Regions from separate parts of the Pseudarthrobacter woesei genome, predicted to be linked through region 2. Evidence: predicted binding sites of a transcription regulator. Region 2 holds the regulator's gene; each other region holds the start of a gene.
What was found. The regulator HrcA, encoded in region 2, represses chaperone genes, less so after heat shock. The targets are predictions, from matches to a motif close to TTNGCACTCGNNNNNNNCGAGTGCNAA.

Region 1: the regulator HrcA is predicted to act here: its motif matches at 2,866-2,892, upstream of groL (chaperonin GroEL).
Region 3: the regulator HrcA is predicted to act here: its motif matches at 2,125-2,151, upstream of groES (co-chaperone GroES).

The regions. Positions count from the first base shown of each region.
Region 1 is NZ_JBVAYU010000004.1:55,648-65,488, reverse strand. It holds gene ACZYZE_RS07745 (RNase H family protein) at 1-830, opposite strand, end outside; gene groL (chaperonin GroEL) at 1,046-2,683, opposite strand; gene ACZYZE_RS07735 (ABC transporter substrate-binding protein) at 3,001-4,284, opposite strand; gene ACZYZE_RS07730 (cold-shock protein) at 4,353-4,559, opposite strand; gene ACZYZE_RS07725 (LytR C-terminal domain-containing protein) at 4,719-5,330, opposite strand; gene ACZYZE_RS07720 (DUF3263 domain-containing protein) at 5,415-5,732, opposite strand; gene ACZYZE_RS07715 (uracil-DNA glycosylase) at 5,826-6,611, shown strand; gene ACZYZE_RS07710 (siderophore-interacting protein) at 6,663-7,502, shown strand; gene ACZYZE_RS07705 (threonine/serine exporter family protein) at 8,078-9,574, opposite strand; gene ACZYZE_RS07700 (lipid II:glycine glycyltransferase FemX) at 9,606-9,841, opposite strand, start outside.
Region 2 is NZ_JBVAYU010000008.1:87,968-97,467, forward strand. It holds gene lepA (translation elongation factor 4) at 1-1,834, shown strand, start outside; gene hemW (radical SAM family heme chaperone HemW) at 1,877-3,115, shown strand; gene ACZYZE_RS12890 (DUF4870 domain-containing protein) at 3,187-3,606, opposite strand; gene ACZYZE_RS12895 (DUF3097 domain-containing protein) at 3,766-4,617, opposite strand; gene hrcA (heat-inducible transcriptional repressor HrcA) at 4,857-5,870, shown strand; gene dnaJ (molecular chaperone DnaJ) at 5,932-7,059, shown strand; gene ACZYZE_RS12910 (16S rRNA (uracil(1498)-N(3))-methyltransferase) at 7,062-7,850, shown strand; gene ACZYZE_RS12915 (GerMN domain-containing protein) at 7,860-8,768, opposite strand; gene ACZYZE_RS12920 (PhoH family protein) at 9,220-9,500, shown strand, end outside.
Region 3 is NZ_JBVAYU010000002.1:79,424-89,264, reverse strand. It holds gene ACZYZE_RS03435 (shikimate 5-dehydrogenase) at 1-281, shown strand, start outside; gene ACZYZE_RS03430 (THUMP-like domain-containing protein) at 320-1,564, opposite strand; gene ACZYZE_RS03425 (hypothetical protein) at 1,632-2,066, shown strand; gene groES (co-chaperone GroES) at 2,309-2,605, shown strand; gene groL (chaperonin GroEL) at 2,684-4,294, shown strand; gene ACZYZE_RS03410 (DUF389 domain-containing protein) at 4,405-5,373, opposite strand; gene ACZYZE_RS03405 (acyltransferase family protein) at 5,538-7,601, shown strand; gene guaB (IMP dehydrogenase) at 7,782-9,293, shown strand; gene ACZYZE_RS03395 (hypothetical protein) at 9,491-9,841, shown strand, end outside.

The DNA of each region.
Region 1 (9,841 bases), on a different contig from region 2:
TCGGCGCCGAGCATCTCCAGTTCGATGGGGCCGTCCGGGTTCTCCTCCAGCACCATCATCATGGCGTCGCGCGTCCAGATCCTGCCGGAGCTGCCAATTTCGGTGAAGTCCGGGTGCAGCAGCACCCCGGTGCGTCCCATATCGGCGCGGGTCTCCGGAAGGAGGAGTTCGCGCTCGAGTGCTTCGACGATGGCTTCCGGGCTGGAGTCCGTGCCGGGGGCCGGCGTGGTGTCCTCTGCCAGCTCGCTGAATAGATCGGGTTCATTGAACATTCCGGGTTCGCCGAACAGCTCGTTCGGACCCGCTGGCACGGCCTGCCCTGCCGGGGGCGCCGCCTGTCCAGCGGGGGCGGAGCCTTCCGCTGCCGCACCGAAACCGGGGCCCTGGCGCAACGCGAGGCCTTGCTGGTACGCCGTGGCTGCGGCCCGGGCGCGGTCGTCGGCCGCCTCGTTGAGGTCATGCCCGGCGTGGCCGCGCACCCATTCGAAGGTGTACTTTCGCCCGGCCAGTTCCCGGTCGATCTCCTTGAGCAGCTCGACGTTCAGCACGGGCTTTCCGTCGGACTTGCGCCATCCCTTGCGTTTCCAGCCCGGCATCCATTTGGTCACCGAGTTGATGACGTACTGACTGTCGCAAAGGATGTGCAGATCCTCGCTCGCGAGGTGCTTGGAGGACCTGAAGAGGTCCAGGACGGCCATGAGCTCACCCTGGTTGTTGGTCCCATGCGGCCACCCGCCGGCCCGCCAGCAGTCGTCGTTCACGTACCAGGCCCACCCGGCCGGACCTGGATTTCCTAAAGCCGAGCCGTCGGCCGCTGCTGTAATCGTCACTGCACTATCCTGCCAGACCGCGAACCCCCAATGATGCTCCCTCACATCCTGCAGGCTTCTTTCCTACGGGGAGGCATCGGGCGATCGGGCGAAACGTGCGGGACCGTCCGGGGTGCGGGCGGGTTAACGCCGACGGCGGCCCCACCCGAAGGTGGGACCGCCGTCGTTGTACTAGGTTGTCAGCACTGAGGTGTTCAGCGCCGGCAGCCGGGTGGTTAGAAACCGCCCATGCCACCCATGCCGCCCATGTCGTCGCCGCCGCCCATGGCCGGGGAGTTCTTCTCCGGCTTGTCGGCCACAACGGCCTCGGTGGTGAGGAACAGGCCGGCAATGGAAGCCGCGTTCTGCAGGGCAGAGCGGGTGACCTTGACCGGGTCGTTGATGCCGGCAGCCAGAAGGTCGACGTACTCGCCGGTGGCAGCGTTCAGGCCGTGGCCTGCCGGCAGTCCGCGGACCTTGTCGACGACAACGCCCGGCTCGAGGCCGGCGTTGAAGGCGATCTGCTTCAGGGGTGCGTCGATGGCAACGCGGACGATGTTCGCACCGGTTGCTTCGTCACCCGTGAGGTTCAGGTTGGCGAATGCCTTGAGGCCGGCCTGGATCAGGGCCACGCCTCCGCCGGCGACGATGCCCTCTTCAACAGCAGCCTTTGCGTTGCGGACAGCGTCCTCAATGCGGTGCTTGCGTTCCTTGAGCTCAACCTCGGTTGCGGCACCGGCCTTGATGACTGCAACGCCGCCGGCCAGCTTGGCCAGGCGTTCCTGCAGCTTCTCGCGGTCGTAATCCGAATCGGAGTTCTCGATCTCGGCGCGGATCTGGGAAACGCGTCCGGCGATCTGGTCAGCGTCACCCGCACCCTCGACGATGGTGGTCTCGTCCTTGGTGACAACGACCTTGCGGGCGCGTCCCAGGAGTTCGAGGCCGGCGGTCTCAAGCTTGAGGCCGACTTCCTCGGAGATGACCTGGCCACCGGTGAGGATGGCGATGTCGGCGAGCTGCGCCTTGCGGCGGTCGCCGAAGCCCGGAGCCTTGACGGCGACGGACTTGAAGGTGCCACGGATCTTGTTGACGATCAGGGTGGCCAGGGCCTCGCCCTCGATGTCTTCGGCGATGATCAGCAGCGGCTTGGAAGACTGCATGACCTTTTCGAGGACAGCAACCAGTTCCTTGACGTTGGAGATCTTCGAGTTGACGATCAGGATGTACGGATCCTCGAGGACCGTTTCCTGACGCTCTGCGTCCGTGACGAAGTACGCGGAGATGTAGCCCTTGTCGAAGCGCATGCCTTCGGTGAGCTCCAGCTCGAGGCCGAAGGTGTTCGACTCCTCGACGGTGATGACGCCTTCCTTGCCGACCTTATCCAGGGCTTCGGCAATCAGGGCGCCAATTTCGTTGTCACCGGCAGAGATGGAAGCCGTAGCGGCGATCTCTTCCTTGGTTTCGATTTCCTTGGCGGATGCCAGGAGTTCGCGGGTGACGGCTTCAACAGCCTTTTCGATGCCGCGCTTGAGGGACAGGGGATCAGCGCCGGCCGCGACGTTGCGCAGGCCTTCCTTGACCAGGGCCTGTGCCAGCACGGTAGCGGTGGTGGTTCCGTCGCCGGCGACGTCGTCCGTCTTCTTGGCAACTTCCTTGACCAGCTCGGCGCCGATCTTCTCGTAAGGATCGTCCAGCTCGATCTCCTTGGCGATGGAAACACCATCGTTGGTGATCGTAGGGGCGCCCCACTTCTTTTCGAGGACGACGTTGCGTCCACGCGGGCCGAGGGTGACCTTGACGGCGTCGGCGAGGATGTTCAGGCCCCGCTCGAGGCCGCGGCGTGCCTCTTCATCAAATGCAATGATCTTGGCCATAACGGCAGTAGTCCTTTCGGGACAGTCGTTAAGAATGGACCTTTGCTGCGGTGCCCGCGACGGACGATCCTTCCCCGGCAGCCTCTGTACGCCACCGGGTCGGGGATCTCACCACAACCAGGTATTTCTCTCGCCCCCGGACCGGCTGCTTCACTTCGCGGCCGGTTAAACCGGGCGTCGTTTTAGCAGTCAATACGCGGGAGTGCTAATTCAATAATTAGCACTCCCCCGGGGAGAGTGCAAGCAGTGGGCGTGCCGGGCGGCCCGGTATCGGCGCCGTACCGGCGCTCCGCCGGGACGCAATTCGCTACGGGCGATTAACTCCCGCCGCTGCTCGCCGTTTCGCTCCCGCTCATAGTGGCCTTGTTGTCCGCGCCGAAACTGTAGACAACATACTGGGCGGAGGTGACGTCGCCGTTGGAATCGAAGTTGATCCGTCCGGATTCGCCGTCGTAGTCCGGGCGTTTGCCCGCGCGGAGCGCATCCAGGCATTCCTTGTAGCTCCTGCACACCGCGGCCTCTCCGGAGGCCTCGGCTCCGCCGGCCGGCTGTGCCTTGCCGCCGGAGACGGCGATCAGCCTGGCTGCGATGGACGTGCCGGCGTCGTCCTCGGCCGCGGCGGCCGCGATCACGGCCAGGTTCACGGCGTCGTACGTTTCTGCGGCGAAGGTCATGTCCCTCAGGCCGGGGTCAACGGACACCAGCTCGGCCTGGAAGTGCGCGGACGCAAAGATCCCCGGAAGGACACCCCGCGCGCCGTCGAGCGCCCGGGAGCCGAGGCCGGAGCCGTACTGGTTGACGGCACCGTCGCTGAGGATGAGTTTCCTGCCGGCCAGGCCGACGTTGTTCAGCTCGGCGATGGCGCCCTGCGCACCGTCGCGGGAGACCAGGACGACGGCGTCTGGTCCCGCCGCTTTCGCTGCGGCAGCCGCCTGCTGGGCCTGGCCCGGCGCGAATGCAGCGACCGTCAGGGGACCGAGTCCGGCCGCCTTGGCTGCTGCTGCGACGGCGTTGGATACGTCCTTGCCGTAACTGCCTTCCTCATACACGACGGCGACTGTTGCCGCGCCGCCGTCCTTGGCGAGCTTGACGAGTACGGAACCCTGCGCGATGTCGGCGGCCGAGGTGCGGAAGTAGTAGCCGTTGCTCTTGTAGCTGCTGAGTCCGCTGGCCGTGTTGGCAGGGGAAATCATGGCGATCCTGGCGTTGGAGAGCACATCGATGGCGCCGGGCGCGCGGCTGGAGTCTGTCGGGCCGATCACGGCGTCCGCTTTGGCCGCGACGAGCGCCTTGGCCTGGGCCGCGGTGTCCTCGCTGATCGTCTCGGGGAGCAGCTCCACCGGCTTGCCCTTGTGGCCGCCTGCCGCGTTGATCTCCTTAATGGCGAGTTTCGCGGCGGCCACCTGGGGTGCGTTGAGGAAGCCCTGTTTGCCGGTGTTGTCCAGGATGAGGCCGATCCTTAGGGTGCCGTCCCCGCTGGCGTCGGCCTTCTCCACCCGGGCACCGCCGGTCGGCCCGCACGCGGTCAATGCCAGGGCTGCAACCGCCGCCGCCACGGCCCGGCCCGGCCGGAGTGCACCCGCCCGGCGCCGGGGGGACACCGGCGGACCGGATTCCAGTCCGTCAGTGTCCGCTGAGCCGTGCGGGCCGTGCGTTGCGGCGGGGAGTGTCACGGGGCGGGCCGGACGCTTTCGGCCTGCGGGCCCTTCTCGCCCTCGCCGACTTCAAGCTCGACGCGCTGGCCCTCGTCCAGGGCACGGAAGCCCTCCCCGGCAATGGCCGACCAGTGCACGAAGACGTCTGCCCCGGAACTGTCCACGGTGATGAAGCCGTAGCCCTTTTCGGCGTTGAACCATTTGACGGTTCCCAATGCCATGGTGTCCACACTTTCAGTTTGCTGGCGAACGGCCCACCACAATGTGCGCCGCAGAATGCGATACGAAGTCCGCAAATACTGTACCCACACCAGCCTCCCGGACTGCAGGCCCGGGACCGGGTCGGCTCCCAATAGTTATTCGGGCGTAACCGGAACGGGCTATTGGAAGCCGGGCCCCAGCACGACGACGAGCGGCATCTTGAACTCGGCCGACTCCATCATGGTCTGGATGCCGAGCAGTGAGCCCAGCGCCTCGGCGTTGCCCTTCTGGGCGGCGCCGCTGTAGAAGATCACGGACGTCTGCTGGCGGACCCCGGCCCAGTTGCCCGTTGGGCCAACCACCCAGCCTGCGGTGGTGACTGTTCCGCCCACTCGGCCGGCGAGCCCGGCGGTGGCGGTGCCGTTGTAGATCGCGACCGGCTGGGTCTTGTCGACGGCGGCGGTCGCCTTGGGCGTAGCCGACGGCGACGCGGACGGGGCCTCGCTCGGCGCGGCACTGGAGGGGGCGGCGCTGGGAGCTGCGGAGGCGGGCGCTGCAACTGCGCTGCTGCCGCCCTGTTCGTCCGAGACGGCCGAGGTGTTTCCGGCGGAGGTGAATCCGAGCTTCGGCAGGATCAGGAAGGCGACGAGGCCAATGGCCAAGGCTGCGGCGCCGACGGCCAGGATGGGTCCGAGGCTGCGGCGGCGGGATTCGGCCACGGTCCGGTGGACACCCTGGCGTGCGGAGGTCTCCGGGACCCGATCAAATTCATCCCGAGCATATTTGGTCATAGTGAAAACGACGTCCTTGCTGATTTCTTACGAAGTTGCCAGAACGGGTGTACAGCGCAGGAATCTGCGCATCCGTCCGTGGTTTTACGCGTCTGCACCCAAGCGTCGGGCAGTGCGCGCGCGCTGGCGTGACGTACGTAGTCTACGCAGTCTCTTGACCAGCATGGGATCGTGCGCCAGCGCATCCTCGCTATCGATCAGCGCGTTGAGGAATTGGTAGTAGTGCGTGGCGGACAGGTCAAAGAGCTCCCGGATGGCCTGTTCCTTGGCCCCGGCGTACTTCCACCACTGCCGCTCCAAAGCCAGCATTTGCTGGTCCCGGATGCTCAGCGGCGACTCATTGCCGGTCCCGGCGGCAGCTGACTCCGCCGCGGAAAGGTGCTCTTGCGCTTGTTCGGCCACGACACACTCCCTGGCTGGATCCGAAAAAAGGTCTTCCCCCATGCTACGGGCGAATAACAGCCTTGTCATTTGGGGCCCTGCGAGAATAGATCCGTGTTTGATTCCGAGGCCCAAGACCCCGATGCGCTGTTCGAGCTGGAGCCGCCAGCGGCCGAGGCCGTGGGCTTCGCCGAGCTCGCTCGGCTGCCCCTCGCTGAGCTGATGTCCCCCGATTGGGCGCACGCGCTGGCTCCGGTCGAGGGCCGGCTGCGCGACGTTCTGACCTTCCTCGCCGCTGAAGTCGACGAGGGGCACACGGTGTTGCCTTCGCCGTCGAACGTGCTGCGCGCGTTCCGGCAGCCGCTGGCGGGCGTCCGGGTCCTGATCGTAGGTCAGGACCCCTACCCGACGCCGGGCCACGCCGTCGGGCTGTCCTTCGCGGTGGACGGCGCAACCCGCCCCATCCCGCGCAGCCTCGCCAATATCTACAAGGAGCTCGACGCCGACCTCGGCCTGCCGCCGCGGGTGCACGGAGACCTTGGCAGCTGGGCGGCGCAGGGCGTCCTGCTCCTGAACAGGGTCCTCAGCGTCCGCGCCGGGACGGCAGGCTCGCACCGGAACCGGGGCTGGGAGGCCATCACGACGACGGCGATTACCGCCGTCGTGAACCGCCGCACCGCCGAGGGCGCACCGGCTCCCCTCGTTGTGATCCTCTGGGGTAAGGATGCGGAATCCGTCACACCGTTGCTGGGGTCTGCCCCGGTGATCGCCAGCGCCCACCCCAGCCCGCTGTCGGCCTCGCGCGGATTCTTCGGCTCCCGGCCCTTCAGCCGCGCCAATGCCCTGCTCCAGGCGCGGGGCGGCGGCACGGTGGACTGGACGCTGCCGCCGCGTCCGTAAAGGGGCTTCACGGTCCGGCCTCCCTCAGGCGTCTTGGCTAGGCTTAGCCCCATGACCTCAGTCCCCGCCGCCACCTCGTCCACCCGGAAATCGCGACCGCAAACTAACCTCACGGTCCTGCGCCGCGAACAGCTCTCACCGCACATGGTGCGGATCGTGGCGGGCGGCCCGGGCTTTGCCGGCTACGTCAACAACGACTTCGTGGACCGGTACGTCAAAATTGTGTTCCCGCAGGCCGGGATCGACTACCCGGACCCCCTGGACCTCTGGGAAGTCCGGGAATCGATGCCGCGCGATCAGTGGCCGCACACCCGGACCTACACCGTCCGCTGGGTTGACCCGGCCGCCGGAGAGCTCGCCATCGACTTCGTGATCCACGGCGACGAAGGCCTCGCAGGGCCCTGGGCGGCCTCGGCGCAGCCCGGCGACGCCCTGATTTTCACCGGGCCGGGCGGCGGCTACAACCCGGACCCGGCGGCGGACTGGCACCTGTTCGCGGGCGACGAGTCCGCGCTGCCGGCCATCGGCGCCGCGATCGAATCCCTGCCTGCGGATGCCCGCGGCCTGGCCTTCCTGGAGGTGGACGGCGACGCCGACCTCCAGCCGATCGCGGCCCCCGCCGGCGTCAAGCTGCACTGGCTGAAGCGTGCCGGTGTTCCCGCCGGCGCCGGCGAACTGCTCATCAATGCCGTGCGGGACGCGGACTGGCCCCAGGGCCGGGTCCAGGTCTTCGCCCACGGCGAACGCGGCTATATGAAGAGCCTCCGGGACGTCTTCTATAGGCAGCGGGGACTCGACCGCGGGCAGGTCTCGCTGTCCGGCTACTGGGCGACCGGACGGGTCGAGGACGATTTCCAGGCCGAGAAGCAACTCCCGATCGGCAAGATCTAACAGCAGGACCTGGCCCATCCGGCGGGGCCTCCCGGCAGCCTCGCCGCCGCGGCAGACCGGCGCTAGCGGTCATTTTCGCCAATTCGTCGGGGGGTTAGACGGGCCAAGACCTATTTGTGCCGGGAGGACATGTCCATTCCTCGCACCCGGGCTAGGGCATAACCGGAATATGTCCCCGCGCCGGCCGCAGCGCGGGGCATGTCCGGTCCGGTCCGGTGGAGATTTTCGTGTACGTGGTCGGGCGCAGGCAGCCAGCGGACGCTCCTTCCCGGTTGCCCGCCGCCCGGCCGCCTGCCGGCCCGGGCAAAGCCCGGATTCCCGGGCATGTTTGGCCCCGGGTGCCGAAGCAACCGGGAAGGACCGTCACGGCATGGGCGCGTGGGGCCGGTCCGGTGGGCATTGGGTGGGTCCGGCGGCGTGGAGCCGGGCTGCGCGGGGACATGCTCATTCTTCGCAGCCGGGACCGGGCACAACCGGACTATGTCCACCCGCCGGCCCCGGCGCGGGGCATGTCCCTGAGCCCGGCCATCCCACCCCTTGGAACTGGACCCCCGGAGAACTAACGAAAATGCCCTTTAACGGCGCCGCGCCCGGCGTCGTTCATTGCTGGCCAGGCTCCGGGTGAGTGGCCGCGCGAGGGTGTCGCCGAGCACGATGCCGGCCGCGACGCCCAGCACGATCGCCCCGGCGTTGAGCATCCCGCCGGCGCCCATCAGGATTTCGGATTCCTCGATCGTCAATACATACATGGACCGGAATATAGTGAGGCCAGGCAGCAGGATCAGCGCCGCGGGGACCGCCACGACCAGCTGCGGGGCGCCCATCCGGAGCGCCACCACACGGGCCAGCAGGCCGATGACGACGGCGGCGAGGGCGGGCGAAAAGCGCGCCCCGATGCCGAGGGCGTCTCCGCCGATCAGCACCAGATAGCCCACCACGCCCACGGCCGCGGTCGGCAGCAGCAGCGTCCAGCTGGTCTGTTCCGTGATGCCGATCATCAGCACGGCGATGGCGATCATGATGATCACCGCCCATAACGGATACGCCGGCGGGAATGTTTCCGTGACATCGATGGGCTCCATGCCGGTCATGTCCCCTACGACAAATCCGATGGCGATGCCCGCGACCAGCGCACCGAACGTCAGCATCGTGGACAGGAACCGGCCTGCCGCTGTGACGGGGAAGCCGTTGATTGCATCCTGCACCGAGGACACGAGCCTGCCGGTCGGGAGCAGCAGCAGGATCCCGCCGACCACCACGATGGCGGGAGGTATCTGGATCCCTACCAGGCCGCCGAAACGCCATAGGAGCAGGGCGATGAAGGTGACCAGGAACGAACACGAGGCGGTGACGAAGAAGTCCGGTGTGCGCCAGCGCGCCAGCTTTCGGGCCAGCAGGCTGACCAGCAGGTTGGAGAGGAATGCGACGGCTGACGCGCCCGGGCCGCCGCCCAGGACCCCGACGAAGACGGCCGAGAACACCCCGAACGCCACCGTGACCATCCAGCGCGGGAACGGCTTGGCACTGTGGGTGATTTCTTCGAGCCGGCGCACCGCCTCCTCGCGTCCCACCCCGCCGGCGACGATGTCCGTGACCAGCTGGTGCACCTTGGCCAGGCCCGCGTAGTTGTTGGTCCAGGACCGCACGACACGCAGCAGCGTGATGGGCGTCTGGTCCCTCGGCGCAAAGTTGATGGCCACCGACTGGTTGGTGATGTCCACTTCGATGTTCTTGAGTCCCAGGGCCGCCGTGATGGCGATGATGCTGGTCTCTACTTCGAGGGCTCCGGCGCCGTACCGGAACATCGACTCGGCCAGGTGCAGCGCAAAGTCGATCGTCTTGCGGGCCGAAGTGTCTACGCCGCCCACCTGGATCATCGGGTTCGCATAGGGGCTGCCGGCGAGCCGGTCCACGATGCTCATGGGGGCCGTCGGCGGGTTCTCGCCCTGGACCAACCGGCGCAGCATCCGCTTGGCGGCGGCGTTCTGGCGCACCTCCATGGGCGACATCGGTTCGGTCTTGGGCAGTCCGTCCGTGGGCGGCCTGCGCCGTCCGTCGGGTTCTTTGGTCATTCCGGCCTCTTCAATATCCGTTGCAGCCGGTTTAGTAGAACTGTTGGCCCGTGCGGCGGGTGTACAGCTGGCGCGCGATGCGCTCCCCCGCAGCCATCCAGGCCTTGTACTTCAGCGGGCTCAGCACCTGGTCGTAGCAGCCGACGAAGTCCGTGACGGTCTTGCTGAAACTGGTCTTGAACAGGCCCAACCCGTGGAACGGGTTGGACGTGTCCTTGAGCTGGCCGCTCGGGGGCGTGCCGCAGAAATCGTATTCGTTGCAGCCCA
Region 2 (9,500 bases):
CGCCCCGGTGCCCGCGGCAACAGATCCGGCCATCATCCGGAACTTCTGCATCATTGCGCACATTGACCACGGCAAATCCACATTGGCCGACCGGATGCTTCAGTACACCGGTGTCGTCCAGTCCCGTGACATGAAGGCCCAGTACCTGGACCGCATGGACATTGAGCGCGAACGCGGCATCACCATCAAGTCCCAGGCAGTCCGGATGCCCTGGGAACTTGATGGCATCGGTTATGCGTTGAACATGATCGACACCCCCGGGCACGTTGACTTCACCTACGAGGTCTCCCGCTCGCTTGCGGCCTGCGAAGGCGCAGTGCTCCTGGTGGACGCGGCCCAGGGCATCGAGGCCCAGACCCTGGCCAACCTCTACCTGGCGATGGAAAACAACCTCACCATCATCCCGGTCCTGAACAAGATCGACCTCCCGGCCGCCCAGCCCGAGAAGTACGCGGCGGAACTCGCCAACCTGATCGGCGGCGACCCCGACGACGTGCTCCGCGTCTCCGGCAAGACCGGCATGGGCGTCGAAGTCCTGCTGGACAAAATTGTCCGTGACCTGCCGGCCCCCGTGGGCGACCCCAACGCCCCCGCCCGCGCCATGATCTTCGACTCCGTGTACGACACGTACCGCGGTGTGGTCACCTACGTCCGCGTGGTGGACGGCATGCTGCACCCCCGTGAGCGCATCCAGATGATGTCCACCCGTGCCACGCACGAACTCCTCGAGATCGGTGTCAGCTCCCCGGAGCCCACCCCCTCCAAGGGCCTCGGCGTCGGCGAAGTGGGCTACCTCATCACCGGCGTCAAGGACGTCCGCCTGTCCAAGGTGGGCGACACCGTCACCAACCTGGCCAAGCCTGCCACCGAGTCCCTCCCCGGCTATGCTGACGCCAAGCCCATGGTCTTCTCCGGCCTGTATCCGCTGGACGGCACGGACTATCCGGTGCTCCGCGATGCACTGGAGAAACTGATGCTCAACGATGCCGCGCTGGTCTATGAGCCTGAGACGTCCGCGGCGCTGGGCTTCGGTTTCCGGGTGGGATTCCTGGGGCTGCTGCACCTGGAAATCACCCGCGAGCGGCTCGAACGCGAATACAACCTGGACCTGATCTCCACTGCCCCCAACGTGGAATACGAGGTGACGCTGGAAGACAAGAAGGTCATCCACGTCACGAACCCCAGCGAGTACCCCAGCGGCAAGATCGCCGAAGTCCGCGAACCGATGGTTTCCGCCACCATCCTTGCGCCGAATGAGTTTGTCGGCGCCATCATGGAGCTGTGCCAGAGCCGGCGCGGCGTGATGGGCGGCATGGACTACCTCTCCGAGGACCGGGTGGAAATCCGGTACCGCCTGCCGCTGGCCGAAATCGTCTTCGACTTCTTCGACATCCTCAAGTCCAAGACCCGCGGCTATGGTTCGCTGGACTGGAAGGCCGACGGCGAACAGGTGGCCGACCTGGTCAAGGTGGACATCATGCTCCAGGGCGAGCAGGTGGATGCCTTCTCCGCCATCACGCACCGTGACAAGGCCTACGCCTACGGCGTCATGATGACGGGCAAGCTGCGTGAACTGATTCCGCGGCAGCAGTTCGAGGTGCCCATCCAGGCTGCCATCGGCTCCCGGATCATCGCCCGGGAAAGCATCCGCGCCATCCGCAAGGACGTCCTCGCCAAGTGCTACGGCGGTGACATCACCAGGAAGCGCAAACTGCTGGAGAAGCAAAAGGAAGGCAAGAAGCGCATGAAGATGGTGGGCCGTGTCGAGGTCCCGCAGGAAGCCTTCATCGCCGCGCTCACCACGGACGAGTCCAAGGACAAGGCCAAGAAGTAGCGGTGCTCGTGATGACTGACCCCACGCTGGCGGGACCGGCCCGTGCCTAGCGCACTCCCGCTGGGCGACCCGGCACCACCGGACGGGCTGCTGCCAGGCCAGGCGCTGGACGGTGCCGCGGACCGCGCCTTCGGGCTGTACGTCCACATCCCGTTCTGCGCCGTCCGCTGCGGCTACTGCGACTTCAACACCTACACCGCCACGGAGCTCGGCGGCGGGGCCTCCCAGGACGCCTACGCCGGCACCGCCGTCGCAGAGATCCACTTCGCCGCCGCTGCGCTTAAGAACAGCGGCCTGCCGGCACGCCCGCTCAGCACGGTCTTCTTCGGCGGCGGGACACCCACGCTGCTCCCGGCGGAGGACCTGGCGCGCATCCTCACCGCCGCGATCGCGGCCTGGGGCCTGGAGCCCGAAGCCGAGGTCAGCACGGAAGCAAACCCGGACTCCGTTACGCCCGAATCCCTGCAGCTGCTCGCCGACGCCGGATTCACCCGCGTCTCCTTCGGCATGCAGTCCGCGGTCCCGCACGTCCTGAAGGTCCTGGACCGCACCCACACCCCCAGCCGGGTGCCCCAGGTGGTGCAGTGGGCCCGCGACGCCGGCCTCGCCGTCAGCCTCGACCTGATTTACGGCACGCCGGGGGAGTCGCTGGAGGACTGGCGCTACTCGCTGGAAACAGCACTGTCCTATGGCCCGGACCACATCAGCGCCTACGCCCTGATCGTCGAGGACGGCACCAAGCTCGCCGCCCAGATCCGCCGCGGCGAAGTTCCGGGTATCGACGACGATGACCACGCCGCGAAGTACGAACTGGCCGATGCACTCATTTCGGCGGCCGGGCTTGCCTGGTACGAGGTCAGCAACTGGTCCCGCACCCCGGAGCAGGCCTGCCGCCACAACCTCGCCTACTGGCGCGGGGATGACTGGTGGGGGATTGGTCCGGGGGCGCACTCACATGTGGGTGGCGTCCGCTGGTGGAACGTCAAGCACCCCACCGCCTACGCGAACCGGCTGGGTTCCGGACTCTCGCCCGCCGCAGGGCGGGAAACGCTTGATTCCGAGACCCGAAACGTGGAACGCGTTATGCTCGAAGCCCGGCTGAACTCCGGCCTGGAGATCCCCAGCCTAGGCGGACTGGGGGACACCGGGCGGCACGCGGTGGCCGGACTCATTGCCGACGGCCTCGTGGATCCGTCGGCGGCCTTCAAAGGCCGCCTGGTGCTGACCCTTAAGGGACGGCTGCTCGCCGACGCCGTGGTCCGCCGCATCCTGCCCGACTGACGACGGCACGTTCCGGCCCCACGGGCCACAGGCCGGACACCGGCCGGCCAGACAGGCCGAGGCCAGATGCCCTACTTGATCCAGCGCAGGTTGAATTCGTAGCGGTGCGGCTGGCCGCGGTTGACGTGGATGCCGGCCGCGACCGAGAAGCACGTCACGGCAATCCAGATGACCGTGGCCAGGACGGCGAAGATGTTGCCCACCACCGGGACAAAAACCAGCAGGTTGCACAGCACGGCAGCAATCGTGGGGGGCAGCGTGAAGTTGAGGGCTTCCTTGGACTCCTGTGCCGTGAACGGGCCGCGGTCCTTGAAAATCAGGTAGACCAGCAACGACGGAACGCACCCTAAGATGCCGCCAAAGTGCGCCAGGGTGGCCCACTGCCGGTCCTCGTTTGCCGTCAGCGGCAGCGCATTTGCGGCAACGCCTTGGTACGGGGGTTGGCCATGGCCGGCCTGGTTGCCCGGCTGTTCGCGTGCGTTATCTGCCACGGTTTTTTCCTTCGGATTGCGGTGATGCCTTGGAGCCTGGAAGTGCGAGGGCCGCGCCGGAAGCGCAGCCGCCGTTCCAAGAATACTTGCTCGGACGGCTAAACGAAGATCAGGGCCCGCGGACGGTGATGCCCGGCAGTGATCGCGGGTGCAGAAACATCAGGGCACGGTGAGGAAGTCGATGACCTCTTCGACCCGGCCCAGCAGGGACGGCTCCAGATCGGCGTAGCTGCGGACAGCGCCGAGGAGCTTCTGCCAGCCCAGGCCGATATCCTCCGGGGTGCTGTGCGGCCAGCCGAACGCCCTCAGGATGCCGGTCTTCCAGTCAACGCCGCGCGGGATCACGGGCCACTGCCCGATGCCCAGGACGGCGGGCCGGATAGCCTGCCAGACGTCCACATAGGGGTGGCCGACGATCAGGACATTGCCCTTTGCCCCGGGCGAGGCCATGACGGCACCGGCAATCCGTGATTCCTTGGAATCAGGCACGAGGTGGTCCACGAGCACCCCGAGACGGCGGCCCGGGCCAGGCCGGAAGGCCGCCACGGCGCCCGCGAGGTCGTCAATTCCGTGCAGCGGCTCGACGACGATGCCCTCCACCCGGAGATCGTCGCCCCAGACCTTTTCGACGAGTTCGGCGTCATGCTTGCCTTCCACCCAGATACGGCTGGCCTTGGCGACCTGGGCCCGCTGGCCCGCCACCCGGACCGAACCGGACGCCGTGCGCGCGCCCCCCGCCGGTGCCTCGGCGGGCCGCGGCACCGGCGGCATCAGCCGGATCGGTTGGCCTTCCAGCAGGAATCCGAAGCCGAGCCGGAAGGACCGTGACCTGCCCCGCCGGTCCTCAAGCGCCACAACAAACATTCCGCCGGACTTCTCCATGCGCGTGACGGCGCCGACCCAGCCGGACTGCACGTCCTCGAGTACCATGCCGCGCTCCACCGGCACCTCGGGCAGTTCCGTTTTGGCGGGGGCGGACAGGTCCTGGGGGCCCCAGTTCTGGTACGACATCTGCTACACACTGCCTTGCGCTCGGAATGATACGGCGGACTGTGCCCGAAAACACGAGCCCCGGGAACAACGCCAGGAGCGAATCCAATGCTAACAACGCGGCGACTCATATTAGACTGGTTAGCACTAAGGCATGTCGAGTGCTAACCCCGGGCCGGCCCGGGCCGGCCCGGAGTACGGAGTGCCGGCCGGTTGCCCCGGCTGGCAGTGAACGCAGGACCGTCGAATGGAGGTGCAGTGTGAGTGAACCGCGCAAACTCGAAGTGCTGCGCGCCATCGTCGAGGACTACGTCCATTCGCGTGAACCCGTCGGATCCAAGGCGCTCGTGGAAAGGCACCACCTGGGTGTGTCCAGCGCCACCATCCGCAACGACATGGCGGCACTGGAGGACGAGGGCCTCATCACGGCCCCGCACACGAGCGCAGGACGGATCCCCACGGACAAGGGCTACCGGCTCTTCGTGGACCAGATTTCGGCCGTCAAGCCGCTCTCCCCGGCCGAACGTCGGGCCATCCAGGCGCTGCTGGAAGGATCCGAGGACCTCGACGACGTCCTGGACCGGACCGTGCGGCTCCTCGCCCAGCTGACCAACCAGGTCGCCGTCGTGCAGTACCCGCACCTCAGCCGGGCCAGGATCCGGCACATCGAATTCGTCCTGCTCGCCCCACGGAAGGTGCTGGCGGTCCTGATCGCTGACACCGGAAAGGTGGAGCAGCGCGTGATCGACGTCGGGCAGGACCTTCCGGACGAGGCCCTCGCGGAGCTGCGGACCCGGTTCCTGGGCAGCCTCTCCGGTACCCCGTTGAACCTGCTCCCGCAGTCGCTGGACTCCGTCATCGCCGGTTGCCCGCCCGTACGGCGCAGCGCGGCCCGGGCGCTGGCCCGCGGGCTGGAAGCCCTGGCCGTCAGCAGCCGCGAAGAGCGTATGGTCATGGCCGGGACGGCCAATCTGGCCAGGTCCAACGTGGACTTCCCACTGAGCATCGGTCCCGTGCTGGAGGCCCTCGAGGAGCAGGTTGTCATGCTCCGCCTGCTCAGCGATATGGCGGAGGACCCGCGCGGCGTGACAGTGAGCATCGGCCGGGAGAACCCGTATGTCGGTCTCGCGGAGGCATCGGTGGTCGCGACGGGCTACGGCCCTGATGCCACCGCCAAGGTCGGTGTGCTGGGCCCCACCCGGATGGACTATCCCACCACCATGGCCGCCGTCCGCGCGGTGGCCCGCTACCTTTCAAGGATTCTCGGTCCCTGACGGGCCGATACCAGACTTCTTGCCCCTAACAGGTAAGTACAACCAGGAAGAGATACGAACTTTGAGCAGCCATTACGACGTTCTTGGAGTCTCCCGCGAAGCAACGGGGGAAGAGATCAAGAAGGCTTACCGCAAGCTGGCACGGAACCTCCACCCGGATGTGAACCCGGGGGAGGACGCCTCGGACCGTTTCAAGGCAGTCACCCATGCCTACGAGGTGCTCTCCGATCCGCAGAAACGCCGGATCTATGACACCACGGGCAACGAGAACGGCACCGACAACGGCTTCGGCGGCGGCAGCTACTCGGGCCAGGGGTTCGCTTTCCAGGACATCTTCGACACCTTCTTCGGTGCCGGCGGCCAGGCCGGCCCGGCGTCCCGGATCCGCCGCGGCCAGGACGCCCTGATCAGCGTCCGGATCGAGCTCCGCGACGCGGTGTTCGGCGTCAACAGGAAGCTTGAAGTCGACACGGCCGTCACCTGCCCCACCTGTGAAGGCTCCTGCTGCCGCGAAGGCAGCCACCCGGAGCGCTGCGACATCTGCGGCGGCAGCGGCCAGGTCCAGCGCGCCGTGCGCTCCATCCTCGGCCAGGTCATGACCGCGGCCCCCTGCGGCAGCTGTGGAGGCTTCGGCACCGTCATCAAGGATCCCTGCAACGAGTGCAACGGGCAGGGCCGCATCCGCAGCCGCCGTTCCCTCACGGTCAAGGTCCCCGCCGGCGTTGCCACCGGCACCCGCATCCAGCTGTCCGCACAGGGCGAGGCCGGGCCAGCCGGCGGGCCCTCCGGCGACCTCTACGTGGAGATCCGCGTCAACAACGACGCCACCTACGTCCGCGACGGCGACGACCTGCACGCGAGCCTCAGCATTCCCATGACGGCTGCCGCTCTCGGCACCGAGCTCAGGCTGGACACTTTTGACGGCCAGCAGGAGATCGATGTCAAGGCCGGCACCCAGTCCGGCGAGGTCATCACCCTGCGCGGCCTCGGCGTCACCCACCTGCGCGGCTACGGCCGCGGGGACCTCAAGGTCCACCTGCAGGTTGACACCCCCGCCAGGCTCGACGCCGCCCAGGAGGACCTCCTCCGGCAGCTCGCCAAGCTCCGGGGCGAGCAGTTCTCGGAAGGCAAGCTCGCCGCCGGCGGCGGCGTCTTCGCCAAACTCCGGGACCGGCTCGGTAACCTGTAGCGGTGAGCAACCCGGTCTTCTTCACTGCCCCGGGAACCCTTGACCGGCAGGTCCCCGGTTCCGCCTTCGTCCTCGACGGCGCCGAGGCCCGCCATGCGGTCACGGTCCGGCGGCTCGCGGTGGAGGAAACGGTAGACATTGCCGACGGCGCCGGCAGGCGCCTGACGGGGACGGTCACGGCCGTCGCCCCCGGTGAGCTGACGGTGGAATGCACCGAACTCGCGGTCGAGTCCCGGCCCGACATCCGGCTGGTCCTTGTGCAGGCCCTCGCCAAGGGCGACCGGGACGAGCTCGCGGCCGAGACCGCCACCGAGCTGGGAATCGACGCCGTGATCCCGTGGCAGGCCGAGCGCTCGATCGTGCGCTGGAAAGCCGAGCGGGCGGCAAAGGCGCACGCCAAGTGGCAGTCCGTAGTCACGGCGGCCGCGAAGCAGGCGCGCCGTGCCTGGATTCCGGAAGTCCGCCCCCTCGTCGACGGCGCCGGTCTGCAGGCGGCTGTGGCGGCCGCGGACCTCGCCGTCATCCTGCACGAGGACGCGGTGCGTCCCCTGCGGCTGGTGCTGGAGACGTGGCAGGAGGGCGTCAACGACCGGCCCTTGGGTGAAGACCTGAACGGTGCCTTCGAGGTGCTGCTGATTGTGGGGCCGGAAGGCGGCATCAGCCCGCGGGAAGTGACACGGTTATGCGCTGCCGGCGCGGTCACCGCCCTGCTGGGGCACCACGTGCTGCGCTCCTCCACCGCCGGTCCCGCGGCGACCGTGCTCGCGAGCGATATCCTGGACCGCTGGTAGCAGCAGACGCTATTTGACGCTGAACCCGCGGGTGTCGACGAACCGGTCCTCGGAGGGGTTGCCGTCCTCAAGCTGGGCAACCCTGACCTCGTAGTTTCCGGGGCCCAGATTCACCGACAGGCTGAAGGCGCCGGACTGGCCGGCCTCCGCGGAGGCGGCCGTGGTGCCGTTCAGGTACGTGGTCTTGACGCTTCCGTCGATGCGCAGGATTTCCCAGCGGAGTTTGCCGCCCGGGACGGTGCTCCGGCCGGAGACCTTGATGGCGCCGTCCGCCACCGAAGTACCCTCCTGGGGATCAATGATCCACACCGGGGCGACCAGGCCTGCGCTGCGCGACGTCGGCGCGCCGAGCCGGACCTGGTTGAAAGCGACGTAGTCGGTGTGCCCGTCCACGAGCACGACGACCTGGACCTGCTGGCCGGAGTCGATCAGGCCCGCGCTGGCGCCGGCCGCCGTCGCGGTGTAGACGAGCTGCTGGATGGCCCGCTCGGCCATCGCCGCGTCGACGTTGGAGTTAAAGGCATCAGTCGAGACATCCACCGTGATCACGTTTTTCCCGGATATGGAGCTGGCCAGTTTCTTCGGGTTCTGCCACGGGGTGAAGAAGTCAGGATCAAGCGGCTTCTGGGACATCATGACCCGCAGGGCCCGCGTGACGGGGTTGTCCTGCTCAGGAACATCGCGGAACTCGCGGTACAGGAACATGTTCTCGTTGCTGCGGCCGATCCAGTACACCGGGGCCTTGTTGGAGGCCTGGGTGGTTTCCAGCGGCGCGCTGGTGGTCGGGGCGCCGGGAGAGGCCGCGCCGTTCAGGACCGAGGGCGTGGTGGAGTTGCTGATGCCGGGCTGGGGAGTGGCTATGCAACCGGACAGGACAAGCGCTGCGGGCAGCACCAGCAACAGCACGCGGGAACGCATCCGCCTGCCTGCTGCTGCTTGTTCAACTCCACGCTGCCTGATTGCCCGTTCCTTTCCTGCTTGCCGCTCCTGCTTGCCGACCCGGCCAGACCGCTGTGCCGCGGCTCGTCCGCCCTGCCGGCGGCCGATTTCCAGCATGGCACAGCGCCAGGGCGCGGCGCCGTGGTTTGGGGCCGGGCGGTGGAACTGCAACGGGAACGATATGAGGCCGATACGAAGTTGATACCAAAATCCGGGAACAGGGGTCTGCCGGCGGCAGCCAGTGGAGCCCGGCGGCGGCTGGCATGCGCAGCGGCACCGCCCGCTGCGCCGGCGTGCGGCGCGCCGCGCTGGCGTAAGATGGAAGGACCCGCTGAGACCGGAACCAGAAGGCGAGCACCGCCGTCGGGCCGGATCAGGGGGAGAGACCATTTCCGAGCCGGAGGGGACCAGAGGCCCGCGGGCCAACACCATGACTGAAGCAGCGAACGGCAAGGCCCGGATCAGCGCCGGAGGGCGCCCCGCAGGAGAATTTCCCCACTCCCTTCCAGGGCTGCGGACCGAGGTGGTCCTGTTCGACAACTCCGACCAGATGGTCCAGTCCCTCGGCAGCCACGACGAAGCCCTCCGTTTCATCGAGACCCAGTTCCCCGCCGTTGACTTCCATGTCCGCGGGAATGAGCTCTCGATCAGCGGGCCGTCGGCGGACGTACCGCGGATCATGCGGCTGCTCAATGAGGTGCGCGGGCTCGT
Region 3 (9,841 bases), on a different contig from region 2:
GTATGGCAGGGAGTATGGCAGGGAGTACAACGGGCGGCCCCAATGCCGACTCCCTGTCGTTCCCGCAGGAGGTGGTGGACGCCGCGACGGTGGTGTTCGACGTCGTCGCGCTGCCGGCCGAAACGCCGCTCATCAAGGCCGGCCGCGCCGCCGGCAAGACCGTCATTACGGGCGCCGAGGTGGCCACCATCCAGGCCCTGGAACAGTTTGTGCTCTACACCGGCATCCGGCCCGGCGAAGAGCAGGTCCGGGCCGCCGAGGAGTTCATGCGGGCGCAGTAGGCCGGGCGCAGCATACCGGGCCGGAGTCAGACCCGGAGTCAGACCGGCTCCACCGAAATGGCCACACGCTCCTCGCCGATCCTGGTGAGGACCAGGGTGGCCGTTTTCCTGGCGGCATTCTTTCCTGTGGCCTTGCCACCGCCGGTCTTGCCGCCCGGCAGCAACTGCTTGCGCAGTTCCTCCGGCGTGACCGAGGTGCCGCGTTTTTTGATGTCCAGCACGCCGATGCCGTGGTCCTTGACCCATGACTTGAGCGCCTTGACGTTGTACGGCATCACCTCCAGGACCCGGTAGGCCCGGGCAAACGGGGTGTCCCGCAGTTCCGGGGCGCAGATGTAGGCGATGTGCTCGTCCACGAGGTGCCCGCCCAGCTGGAGGGCGACGTCGGCCACCAGTCCGGCGCGGATGACGGCGCCGTCCGGCTCATAGAGGTAGCCCTCGACCGGACCCACGGGGGCCACCGGGCCGCCGTCGAAGTCCTCGGCGCTGGTGAGTTCTGCCGCGCCCTCGGAGCCCAGCAGGAGGGCGGCACGTCTGATTCCGGGGCGCCGGACCGCGTTGAACCACAGCGACACCTCGGTGACGTCCCCGCCCACCGAGACCCACTGGGCTTCGCAGTCTTTGGTCACCGAGTCGTGCGGCATGCCGGGGCCCATCTTCACGCCCACGGCGAGTCCGGCGCCGGCCAGGGACTCGACAAAGGACAGCGGCGGGGAGAAGTCTTCCGGGTCCCAGAGCCGTTTGGTGCCGGAGGTGGAGGTGGTGCGGCGGGCCGGGTCCAGCCAGACGCCGTCGACGCCGTCGAGGGACACGGTGGTGGCGTCCGCGTGGACCACCGTGGCGTTCCGGAACGGGATCAGGTTCATCGTGGCGCAGGCGGCGGTGGTCTCATCCATCTCCACCGCGGTCACCTGGACATCCAGGGACGCCAGGGCCATCGCGTCGGCGCCCAGGCCGCAGCCAAGGTCCGCGACACGGGTGATGCCAGCCTCCACGAACCGCTGGGCGTGCCGGGCCGCGACGGTGAGCCGGGTTGCCTGCTCCAGTCCGGCCTGGGTGAAGATCATCTGCCGGGCGAACTCGCCGAACTTGGCCTCGGCCCTGGTCCGGAGCCGGGACTGGGTGAGGACGGCGGAGACCAGCTCGGGGGAGTGGCCGGCCTTCCGTAGCGAAGCATTCAGCCGGAAAGCCTCGTCCTCCCGGTACGGCCCCAGCGACGCCAGGAGCTCCCAACCCTCGGGATTGAGGAGCGGTGCGATCTGGTCCTGCGTTGCGTCAGCCATGCGATCAAGCCTAGAGCAGACACGGTTCAGGCTCCGTCCGCCCGGCGCGCCCGATAGGCTGGACGGCATGGATGACAGCGGCACGCAAGACAGCAGCAGGAATGACGGCTCCACCGACGACGATGCCGCCGTACAGTACGCCGATGAGGACCAGCGCAGCCGCCAGGGGCTTGTCCGATACGCCCGGCCGGCGCTGATCGCTGGAAGCGTCATGGCGGTGGTCTGTGTGGCGCTCCTGGTCATCATCTTCTTCCTGGACTCCTTCAACGCGACCATCTACTCCGTCGGCGGCAAGGACGTCACGGACGCCACCGACGAGGCTCGCAACATCCGGGAGACCTACGCCGCCGCCCGGGCGGGCGGCATCATCTTCCTCATCACCGGCGTTGTCCTGGCCGCCGCGGGTGGCGTGGTGCTGTACCGCCACCGCAGCGAATCTGGCCGGGATGCGGGCGAAGAAGACGGCGAAGACGTGGACTTCGACGACCTCGGCGAACGGTAGCCGGGGACCCGTCCCGGGCAGATTCCGGGCCTCGCCGGCGTTCACCCGGAACGAACTTCTGGCACTCGCCTTGACCGAGTGCTAACTACTTACATAGAGTCGTCATTAGCACTCTCCCTAGGAGGGTGCTAACACCTGAAGCTCTGTCAGCCAGGTATGCTGCCGGCACCGCGACGACGGTCTGTACGCCATGGCAGCACAGCTTCACAGTCCACGAATTTGCTGACGAATAGGAGAGGTCCTTGTCGGTCTCTATTAAGCCTCTTGAGGATCGTATTGTTGTCCGCCCGCTCGAAGCCGAGCAGACCACGGCTTCCGGCCTGGTTATCCCGGACTCCGCGCAGGAAAAGCCGCAGGAAGGCGAAGTTGTTGCAGTAGGCCCCGGCCGCTTTGACGACAACGGCAACCGCGTCCCGATCGATGTTGCCGTCGGCGACGTTGTCATCTACTCCAAGTACGGCGGAACTGAAGTCAAGACCGGCGGTACCGAGTACCTCGTGCTGTCCGCCCGCGACGTTCTGGCGATCGTCGTAAAGTAACTCTCTTGGACCCCCGCGCAGCCGATCCCTCGTTGATGGATCAGTTGCGCGGGGTTCTGTCTTTGAAAGGACAAAACCATGGCAAAGCAGCTCGCGTTTAACGACGCTGCCCGCCGGTCGCTTGAAGCCGGCATCGATAAGCTCGCCAACACCGTCAAGGTGACCCTTGGCCCGCGCGGCCGCAACGTCGTGCTGGACAAGAAGTGGGGCGCCCCCACGATCACTAACGATGGTGTCACCATCGCCCGTGAAGTCGAGCTGGATGACCCGTACGAAAACCTTGGCGCGCAGCTTGCCAAGGAGGTCGCCACCAAGACCAACGATGTTGCCGGTGACGGCACCACCACCGCCACCGTGCTGGCCCAGGCCCTCGTCAAGGAAGGCCTCCGCAACGTTGCGGCGGGCGCTGCCCCCGGCGAGATCAAGCGCGGCATCGAGGTCTCTGTTGAGGCCGTCGCAGCCCGCCTGCTGGAAAATGCCCGTCCGGTCGGAGGCACCCAGGTAGCCAACGTCGCCTCTATCTCCGCACAGAGCGACGAGATCGGCGAGCTCCTGGCCGAGGCCTTCGGCAAGGTCGGCAAGGATGGTGTGATCACCATCGAGGAATCCTCCACCACGCAGACCGAACTGGTCCTCACCGAGGGCATGCAGTTCGACAAGGGCTACCTGTCCCCGTACTTCGTCACCGACGCGGAACGCCAGGAAGCAGTCCTCGAAGACGCCCTGATCCTGATCAACCAGGGCAAGATCTCTTCGGTCCAGGACTTCCTGCCGCTGCTGGAAAAGGCGCTGCAGAGCTCCAAGCCGCTGTTCATCATTGCCGAGGACGTCGACGGCGAGGCTCTCTCCACGCTCATCGTCAACCGCATCCGCGGCACCCTGAACGTCGTTGCCGTCAAGGCACCGGGCTTCGGCGACCGCCGCAAGGCCATGCTGCAGGACATCGCCACCCTCACGGGCGCACAGGTTGTCTCTGCGGAACTGGGCCTCAGCCTGGACACCGTTGGCCTCGAGGTGCTGGGCACCGCCCGGCGCATCACCGTCACGAAGGACAACACCACCATCGTCGACGGCGCCGGTTCGGCCGAGGACGTCGCAGCCCGGGTTTCCCAGCTGCGCGCCGAGCTGACCCGCACGGATTCCGATTGGGACAAGGAAAAGCTGCAGGAACGCCTGGCCAAGCTGGCCGGCGGCATCGGCGTGATCAAGGTCGGCGCAGCCACCGAGGTGGAGCTGAAGGAAAAGAAGCACCGCATCGAAGATGCTGTCTCCTCGACCCGCGCTGCCCTTGAAGAAGGCATCGTGGCCGGCGGCGGCGCCGCCCTCATCCACGCCCTCAAGGCGCTCGACGAGGACCCGGCAGTGAAGGCCCTCGAAGGTGACGCGGCGGCAGCTGTCGGCATCGTCCGCCGGGCACTGACCCAGCCGCTGCGCTGGATCGCCCAGAACGCCGGCTTCGACGGCTATGTCGTCGTCGCCAAGGTTGCCGAATCCGCCGACAACCAGGGCTTCAACGCCAAGACCGGCGAATACGAAGACCTGATCGCTGCCGGCGTCATCGACCCGGTGAAGGTGACGCGGGCGGCCCTCCGCAACGCTGCCTCCATCGCAGCCCTCGTTCTCACCACAGAAACCCTCGTGGTCGAGAAGCCTGCCGATGAAGGCCAGCACGCGGGCCACCAGCACTAAGGTTCGACGGCGGCGCCCGCACCGGCGCCGCAGCTTCACCGGCACCATAGAAGAGGGGCCGGACCAGCATGAGCTGGTCCGGCCCCTCTTCCCGTGACAGGAGGCTGGCGTCAGCGCCCGGAGCGCAGGGCCTTCTGCCGGAGCCGCAGCGCGGCGTCCCCCGGAAGCCGCCTGGTAATCAGCCGGTAGAAGATCAGCACGGCAACAGCAGCCACCACGATTCCCACGAGATTCAGCCCCAGCTGGAGGACCGATCCGGCCGCCTTCTGGTACTCGCCCAGGACCAGCGCCACAGCCACGAAGCCGGCGGCCGGGACGGTCGTCACGGAAATGAACACGCCCACCAGGGCTGCGGACCGGCGGCTGATCACGGACAGCATTCCGGCGATCCCGGCCAGCACGGCAACGATCAGCGAATAGGGTCCCGGATGATAGATGAAATCGACGGCGGATCCCCGGTCGAGCACGTCGGCGGGAAAGAGACCGAGCGGCACGGACAGCCAGGCCGTGAGGGCGGCCGCGAGCATGGCCACGGGGAAGCCGACGCCGAGCGCCAGCGCCGCACCGCGTCCGAGCTTCCACTGCCGCCGCACGAGTGCCACCGCCAAGGCCGCAAGGGGGCCGAACTCCGGCCCCACCGCCATTGCCCCGACAATGGCGATGGTCGAATCCGTGACGATGCCGATGGCCGCCAACTGGGTCGCGAGGACAAGGAACGCCAGGTAACTCCAGGTGAGCCGCGAGTCGTCCCCTGCCTGCCGGGTCACCTCGTCCCAGATCACGGCATCGGCACCTTCGCCGGGGGCGGCTGCCACAGCCTGGTCCGCCCGGTCCGAGAGCACCAGTTCGGGCATGGTGACCGAGATCGAGCCGACTTCCTGGACGTTCAGGGCATGGAGTTTCTCCACCAGCCGTTCAACGGATTCGCGTGCGAGCAGGACCTGGATTACATCCCCCGGCGGAACAATGGAAGCACCGGTATGGCGCGCGATTTCGGCGACGCCGATCTCCCCGGAGCAGCAGTCGACCACAGCGGGGGACAACTTCTCCGGCACACAAATTCGCAGCTGCGCGATCACGATGCGGCCTCCTTCGACTCGTTACAGCGTAGCCGCCGGGCCGGCGGATACCCCGGCGCAGCCCGGCTCGCCAGCCCTTGCGATTGGCCAGACAAGTTACGGATCGGTAACATTGATGCTTTGGAATCCGGCCTGAAGGGTCTCGAGTGTCGAACGAGCGAACCATAGCCAGCCTGCCGGCAGCGGCGGCGGGTTCTCCGACGAGCCCAAAATCCAACTACCGGCCCGAGGTGCAGGGCCTCCGTGCCCTTGCCGTGCTCATGGTGGTCACCTACCATGTGTGGCTCGGCCGGGTCTCGGGCGGCGTCGACATTTTCCTTCTTGTTTCAGCTTTTCTGATGACGCTCAGCTTCACCCGCAAGGTGGAGAGCGGCAGGCCCCTGCGACTCGTGAGCCACTGGCTACACCTGCTCAAGCGGCTGCTGCCCGCCGTCGTGGTGGTCATCCTCGGTGTCCTGGCGGGCACCCGGGTGATTCTCCCCGAAAGCCGCTGGCCGGACGTGCTGGACCAGGCCTGGGCCTCCCTGCTGTACCGGCAGAACTGGCTCCTGGCGGACACCGCAGTCGACTACTACGCGCAGGACCATTCCGGGGCCAGCCCGCTGCAGCACTTCTGGTCGCTGTCCATCCAGGGCCAGGTGTTCCTGCTCTGGCCGCTCGTGTTTGCCGGCGTAGCCCTGCTGCGGAAGTTCCTGCGCCGCTGGACCCCTTTGAATGACAGGGTGAGCTACACGGCGCTCCTGGCCGGAGCGTTCGGTGCCATTTTCCTCGCGTCACTGGTCTATTCCATCGACCAGACCGCCAACAACCAGGCCTACGCGTACTTCGATACCCGCGCCCGGCTCTGGGAATTCGCGCTCGGCTCCCTGCTGGCCCTCGCCCTGCCCCACCTCAAGCCCGGCAGGCTGGTGCGGGTGGCGTTGGGCTGGATAGGCCTCGCCGCCATGCTTTCCTGCGGCATCCTCCTGACCGTGGACCGTTCCTTCCCCGGCTTCGCGGCGCTGTGGCCCACGCTGGCGGCCGCCGCCATCATCGTGGCCGGTCAGAGCGGCAGCCGCTTCGGCGTGGACCGTTTCCTGAGCTGGAAGCCGCTCGTAGCACTGGGCGACAACTCCTATGCGCTGTATCTGTGGCACTGGCCGCTGCTGGTGCTGGCCCTCGCCGGGATGGGGATCACCGCACCGAACCTGGTCCAGGGACTGGGTATTGTCGCCGCGTCCGTCCTGCTGGCCGTGCTGACCACCCGCTTCGTGGAGAAGCCGCTGCGCGACTGGCACTGGCCCCAGCGCCGCGCCTGGCGCACCGCCGTCGTTATCATGGCGTGCGGCGCCCTGCTGGGCGGCCCCGTGTCCGTGTGGCAGAGCAAATTGATGGCCGACGAGGCCGCCGCGGCATCGCAGCCGAAAGAACTGACCCCCGGAGCGGCGGCCCTGTCACCCGAAAACGCCGGGAAGCCGACGCCGGACGCGAAGATCATCCCCGCGCCCGTGGCGATGAAAAACGAGTGGGCGGACATTGACGGGCTGTGCGATGACACGAACGTTCCGGAGGACCCGCTGCTCGCGGGATGCCTGCAGAACAGCCGTCCGGAGAACGTCACCAAGCGGATCGTCGTGCTCGGCGACTCGCACGCCCAGCAGTACATGGCGGCGCTCGGCCCGATCGCCCGGAGCCATGGCTGGGAAGTCGTCGCGCTCCTTAAAGGTAACTGCCGCTTCGGCGGTGAGTCGCCGGACCGTGATGCCGAGTGCAACGCCTTCAATGCGGCCAGCGCCCGGTACGTCCTGGACCACAAGCCGGACGCGGTCTTCACCGTCGCCTCGCTGACCCGCAAGGACGCACCGTTCGAAACCGAGGTGCCACAGTACCTCGAGGGCATCAAGCCCATCACCGACGCCGGCATGGACGTCGTCGGCATCCGCGACAACCCGCGCTTCACCATTAATATGCCCGAATGCGTGCAGAAGAACGGCACCGGGGCCGGGAAGTGCAATATCCCGCTGCAGGAATCCCTTGCCGATTCCTCGCCCCTGGACGCGTACCGGGGGAGGGTTCCGCGGTTGCACCTGATGGACCTGAGCGACTTCATCTGCGCCGGCGGGACCTGCCCCGCCGTCGTCGGAAACGTGTATGTCTACAAGGACGACAACCATTTGACCAAGACCTATGTCCAGAGCATGATCCCGATGTTCGAACAGCGTCTGCTGGCGGCCACCGGCTGGACCTGACCCGGGCGGCCGGCGGCGCCCGTGCCTTTGCTCACATTACCGGGCCGGAATATGGGGATCGCCGCCAAGGTTCTAGTATTTATTCAACACTTCTGCACAGGCCATGCCCGTAATGACGGGCTGGTCATCTGCTGCAACCCCTACCCGTGAAACCCGGCAACCAAGGTAAGAGGCGCACTCATGACCCAGCCCGAACACGACCCCTTCGGCTTCATCGGCCTGACTTATGACGACGTCCTGCTCCTGCCGGGCCACACGAACGTCATTCCTTCCGAGGCGGACACCTCCTCCCGGATCTCCAAGCGCATCACGGTCCAGACACCGTTGCTGTCCGCTGCCATGGACACCGTCACCGAGTCCAGGATGGCCATTGCGATGGCCCGCCAGGGCGGTCTCGGCGTCGTGCACCGCAACCTCTCGATCGCCGAACAGGCGGACCAGATCGACCGGGTCAAGCGCAGCGAGTCCGGCATGATCACCAACCCGCTGACCATAGGCCCCGAGGCCACACTGGCCGAGCTGGATGAGATCTGCTCGCACTACCGGGTCTCCGGTCTGCCCGTCGTGGATGAGGGCATGAGGCTGCTGGGCATCGTCACGAACCGCGACACCCGCTTCGTGCCGGAGGCTGATTTCCCGATCCGACTCGTCAGCGACGTCATGACCAAGATGCCCCTCGTCACCGGGCACGTCGGCATCAGCCGTGAGGAAGCCTCGCACAAGCTGGCGACCAACAAGATTGAAAAGCTCCCGCTCGTCGATGAGCAGGGCCGGCTTAAGGGCCTCATCACCACCAAGGACTTCACCAAGGCCGAGCAGTACCCGCTGGCCACCAAGGACGAGGCGGGCCGGCTGCGTGTCGGTGCCGCCATCGGGTTCTTCGGTGACGGCTGGGAACGTGCCATGACCATGATCGACGCCGGCGTGGACGCCCTCTTCGTCGATACCGCCAACGGCCACTCGCAGGGTGTGCTGGACATGATCCGCCGGCTGAAGTCCGATCCCGCCGCCGCCCACGTGGACATCATCGGCGGCCAGGCCGCCACCCGCGAAGGCGCCCAGGCGCTCATCGACGCCGGTGCCGACGGCATCAAGGTCGGAGTGGGCCCGGGGTCGATCTGCACCACCCGCGTGGTGGCCGGCGTCGGTGTCCCGCAGATCACCGCCATCTACGAATCCGCCAAGGCGGCCATCCCCGCCGGCGTTCCGCTGATCGCCGACGGCGGCCTGCAGTACTCGGGCGACATCGGCAAGGCGCTGGTTGCCGGCGCGGACACCGTGATGCTTGGTTCCCTGCTGGCAGGCTGCGATGAGTCCCCGGGTGACCTGATCTTCGTCAACGGCAAGCAGTTCAAGCTCTACCGCGGCATGGGGTCCCTCGGTGCCATGCAGACCCGCGGCAAGAACACCTCCTACTCCAAGGACCGCTACTTCCAGGCTGACGTCTCCGGCGATGACAAGCTCATCCCGGAGGGCATCGAAGGCAGGGTGGCCTACCGCGGCCCGCTGGCCTCCGTGGCGTACCAGCTGGTCGGCGGCCTCCGCCAGACCATGTTCTACACCGGCGCTCCGACGATTCCGGAGCTCAAGGCCCGCGGTAAGTTCGTCCGCATCACGCCGGCCGGGTTGAAGGAATCCCACCCGCATGACATCCAGATGACGGTGGAGGCGCCGAACTACGGTTCGCGCTAGTCCCCACCCGCTCCCTAACCTCGCAAGCTCGGCCAGGGAACCCGGCGGGCGTGGCCCCACCGCAGGCACGGCGACAGGCAGGTCATGGGGATCTCTGCCCATGCCCTGCTTCCGTCTGTCCGCGGTACCCTCGAGGCTGATCTGCGGCCCGGGATTGACGGGTCCGCGACACCTTGGCCGACTGCACGGGGGATGGTATGGCTGCTGGATTTCAGGGGGCGGACACTGCCCAGCTCAGACGGCTCGGCGCGCAGATGGGCTCCTCCGGCCGGATCCTGCTCTCGCAGCTGGGCGCCCTGGGCGCCGGCGTGGCGCAGGCGCCGTGGCCGGGACCCGACGCCGACAGGTTTCGGCATGACTGGCAGTCCAGCCACAGCCGGGAGCTGCGACGGGCCGCCGCCTTCCTGTCCGGCGCGGGCCAGGAACTGATCCGCAATGCGGAAGAGCAGGAGCTGGCCAGCCTGGCCGGCGGCTCCGGAACGGCACCGGCAGGACTCCCGGCGGCAGCGGCCACACCGCAACCTGCCGATCTGGAGGGCAAGACGCCG